2 regions of the Paraburkholderia sp. IMGN_8 genome follow, and region 1 is predicted to be linked to the other one. Evidence: riboswitches for the same ligand, from Rfam matches in the RefSeq annotation. Region 1 holds a riboswitch; the other holds the start of a gene.

Region 1 (2,198 bases):
TTCCAGATGCTCCACTACCTCCTCCAAGCCAGGGGACCCGCTTAAGAATTAGCGGTGTGAAGCCGCTTTCTTTGCTTACTTTCTTTGCGGCGGCAAAGAAAGTAAGTGCCTGCCCCGCACAGGGGCGACGCTAATAAACCAATAACAAATCAAGGAAAGGCCAACCCCGCAGGCACACAGACACAAAGCGCCGCGCAGGCAAAAAACCGCAAAACTAACAACCCGAAAGGAATATCCAGTTACAAAAAAACCAACCGAGACGTCAGCCCCCGGCAAGGCAAAACCGTTCCTATTCCAAGCAACAAAACAAAACCCGGAGAGTCCATGCATCGTTCTATCTGCGCGCTAACCGCATGCGCATTGCTCACCTCGCTGGCCGCCTGCGTGGTGGCCCCCCAACCCGCGCCGGCGCCCGCACCGCGCCCATCCCCACAGCAAATTGCGGATCAGCGCCTCCATCAGGTCGACGGCCGCATCGATAATCTCAGCCGCCGCATCGACGCCCGCGTAAACGAGGGCTACTACCCGCCCCCGCAAGGCGCCGCGCTGCACCATCGGCTCGACGTGATCCGTCAGGAAGCCCACGACATGGCCGCGCAACACGGTGGCGGCATCTCCGGCGACGAACAGCGCGTGCTGAACCAGGAACTGGACAACGCAGCCCACGCCATCGGCGAATAATCGCGCCAACTCAGGCACTAAAACAGCAACCGCGCGGGCATCACGTCCCGCGCTTTTTTTGACGCACGCCATCCTGCAGCGCCAATCACCAAGCTCCTTGCGGGCCTTTATTTGACAAGCCCCCGGCCCTCGCGTACATTCGCCGCACGCGTCGGGAGAGCGCGCTGGCCGCACTATTCAGCAGGCCGCGCCGCCGAAGGGGCACACCCGCAAACTCTCAGGCAAAAGGACCGACCGCGTCGAAAAACCCGCCTCACGGCTCAGGTTTTTCGCACTCTGGAGAGCGGCAGTAGCCGTCTGCGTCGTGAACATGATTCAGACTTAGGCAGGCTGCCCACCGAAGGGGCGCGCGCTTCACCGTAGCGATTCGAATCACATCGCCCGGTAGCGCAATCTCTCAGGTATCGAGGACAGAGGGGTCATGCAACGCATCGCTCGCAGGCATCAGGCCGCGAGGCGTAGCGCCGCATGGCCTTTTTTGTTTCGCGAGACGCCCGAGGCCCCATGACCGAACTCAAACACACCCCGCTCAACGCCACCCATCGCGCGCTCAACGCCCGCATGGTCGATTTCGGCGGCTGGGATATGCCCGTCAACTACGGCTCGCAGATCGACGAACACCGCGCCGTGCGCACCGACGCCGGCATGTTCGACGTGTCGCACATGTGCGTCGTCGATTTCACCGGCGAGCGCGTACGCGCCTTCTTCGAATACGCACTGGCGAACAACGTCGCCAAGCTGCAAACGCCGGGCCGCGCGCTCTACTCCTGTCTGTTGAACCAGAACGGCGGCGTGATCGACGATCTGATCGTCTATTACTTCGGCGAAGATCACTTCCGCGTGGTCGTCAACGCCGGCACCGCCGACAAAGACATCGCGTGGTTCGGCCAGCTCAACGCAGAAGGCAGCTTCGGCCTGACCATCACGCCGCGCCGCGATTACGCGATCGTCGCCGTGCAAGGTCCGAATGCGCGCGAAAAAGTCTGGCAAACCGTGCCGGTCGCGCGCGCCGCCACCGAATCGCTCAAACCCTTCAACGCCGCGCGCGTCGCCGATACGCCGTTCGGCGAATTGACCGTCGCCCGCACCGGCTACACCGGCGAAGACGGCTTCGAAATCATCGTCCCGGCGGCTCACGTCGAAGCGCTGTGGGGCGCGCTGCAAGCGCAAGGCGTGCGCCCCGCGGGTCTCGGCGCGCGCGACACGCTGCGCCTCGAAGCCGGCATGAATCTGTACGGCCAGGATATGGACGACAACGTCTCGCCGCTCGACGCCGGCCTCGCATGGACCGTCGATCTGACCTCGCCGCGCGACTTCGTCGGCAAATCGAAACTCGAAGCGAACGGCTCGCAGGCCGCGTTCGTCGGCCTGATCCTGCTGAAGGACAACGGCAAGGCGGCAGGCGTGCTGCGTGCTCATCAAAAAGTCGTCACGCCGCACGGCGACGGCGAAATCACCAGCGGTACCTTTTCGCCGACGATGCAGGAATCGATCGCCTTCGCGCGCGTGCCGAAAGG
Region 2 (2,198 bases), on a different replicon from region 1:
CGAACCGGCCATGCTGGCAATCAACGCATTGACGGTGACGCTCACCACGATCTGCACGCAGCCGAGCGCGATCGACTGCGCCAGCACGCTGCCGTGCCCCGGCGAAATGAATTGCGGCAGCAGCGACAGATACATCACCGCGATCTTCGGATTCGCGAGGTTCGTCACGAGTCCCATCGTGAACAGTTTGCGGCGGCTGTCGTGCGGCAGATCGCGCACCTGGAACGGCGAGCGTCCGCCGGGTTTGACCGCCTGCCACGCCAGATACAGCAGGTAGAGCGCACCGCAGAAACGCAACGCGTCATACGCATAAGGCACCGTCAGCAGCAGCGCGGTAATGCCGAAGGCGGCGCAGAACATGTAGAACACGAAGCCGAGCGCGACACCACCAAGCGATACAAGCCCCGCACGCCGCCCCTGGCAGAGCGAACGCGAGATCAGATAGATCATGTTCGGCCCAGGCGTGAGCACCATGCCGAGCGAAACCAGGGCGAAGGCAAGCAGCGTTGTGGCAGCGGGCACGGCAAACTCCTCAGGGAAAATGTACGAAGGCAATGCGGCCAAATATAACTTATGCCACGGACCCACGCTTGGACCCGGGCTTGAATAATCCGCATCGGCAGTTGAATGCCATTCATATCGCCGAACGCGTGGGTCTCCGTTTGCGTCGTGTCGCGATAGACGAGCGACGAGCGACGAGCGCTGGCCGCCAAAGAACGGCCTTAAGCACGAATCTTCAGAACACCGATTGCGCGGTGCATCGCAGGAAACACTTGCGGCGATAATTTTTGGGCGGTATTGTCGTGTCGTTCTGCAATGCAGCGCGGGAGAGATCGTCAGACGTTTGTGACGACGCCGACGGAGCAACCGCCCCGGAAACTCTCAGGCAAAAAGGACCGCGCAGCTGGAACATCTGGAGAGCGGCGCCGTGCGCGCCCACCGAAGGGGAATCCTGCACACCGCTTGCAACCTGCATGCGTGCTGACGGGATGAAACTCTCAGGTACATGGACAGATGGGGCATCAACGCCGGTTTCGACAGGAAATCGACACCGGTGATGCTCAATTTACTCTGGACCATGTCATGTCACGAATCGCCATCATCGGCGCCGGGATTACCGGCGTCACGACTGCTCACGCTCTGGCGCAGCGCGGCCATCACGTCACTGTGTTCGAACGCCATCGCTATGCGGCGATGGAAACGTCGTTCGCCAACGGCGGGCAGTTGTCCGCCAGCAATGCCGAAGTCTGGAACAGCGCGGCCACTGTGCTCAAGGGCTTGCGCTGGATGCTCACCCGCGACGCCCCGTTGCTGCTCAATCCGATGCCCACCTGGCACAAGTATTCGTGGATGGGCGAATTCCTGCGGCAGATTCCGCACTACCGCGCCAACACCGTCGAAACCGTGCGGCTTGCGATCGCGGCGCGGGAGCATCTGTTTGCCATTGCCGAGAGCGAAGGGATCGACTTCGATCTGGAGCGGCGTGGCATTTTGCACATCTACAAGACCCGCAAGGAGTTCGATGCCGCCGGCAAGGTGAACGAACTGCTGCGCGAGGGCGGGCTTGACCGCAACCCTGTGACGGCGAGCGAGTTGCATGCGATTGAGCCGACGCTGCAGGGCGAATTTTACGGCGGGTTTTTTACGCCGTCTGATTCCACCGGCGATATTCACAAGTTCACTCGTGGGCTTGCTCAGGCTTGCGTACGGCATGGGGTTGAATTTCATTACGATGCGGAGATTACCGCGATCGAGCAGCCGGCCGATGGGCGGTTTACGCTCCTGGTCAATCTTGCTGGTGAGCAGCAGCGGTTTGCTTTTGAGCGGATTGTGGTGTGTGCCGGCGTGAAGAGCCGGGATTTTGCCGCGATGCTGGGGGATCACGTTAATGTGTACCCGGTGAAGGGGTATTCGATCACTGTTTGTCTCGATGATGCAGTGAGTCAGCAGCGGGCGCCGTGGGTTAGTTTGCTCGACGATAGCGCGAAGATCGTTACCAGCCGGCTTGGGGCGGAGAGGTTTCGAGTTGCCGGGACGGCGGAGATTAACGGGTTCAATCGGGATATTCGGGCGGATCGGATTGCGCCGCTGGTCGAGTGGACTCGACGGTATTTTCCTGAGGTTTCGACCTCACGGGTCATTCCATGGGCTGGGTTGCGGCCTATGCTGCCTGGCATGTTGCCCAAGGTGGGCCGCGG

What was found. A riboswitch is a leader RNA that binds a small molecule or an ion and turns the genes downstream of it on or off. The one in region 1 is predicted to bind glycine.
Region 2: linked by a shared signal. The riboswitch ahead of WN982_RS29740 (D-amino acid dehydrogenase) and the one ahead of gcvT (glycine cleavage system aminomethyltransferase GcvT) in region 1 are both predicted to bind glycine.

Annotation. Positions count from the first base shown of each region.
Region 1 covers NZ_CP150900.1:64,728-66,925, reverse strand. The annotation lists gene WN982_RS00265 (hypothetical protein) at 325-681, shown strand; glycine riboswitch at 824-925, shown strand; glycine riboswitch at 948-1,105, shown strand; gene gcvT (glycine cleavage system aminomethyltransferase GcvT) at 1,186-2,198, shown strand, end outside.
Region 2 covers NZ_CP150901.1:1,903,344-1,905,541, reverse strand. The annotation lists gene WN982_RS29745 (LysE family translocator) at 1-522, opposite strand, end outside; glycine riboswitch at 815-909, shown strand; gene WN982_RS29740 (D-amino acid dehydrogenase) at 1,084-2,198, shown strand, end outside.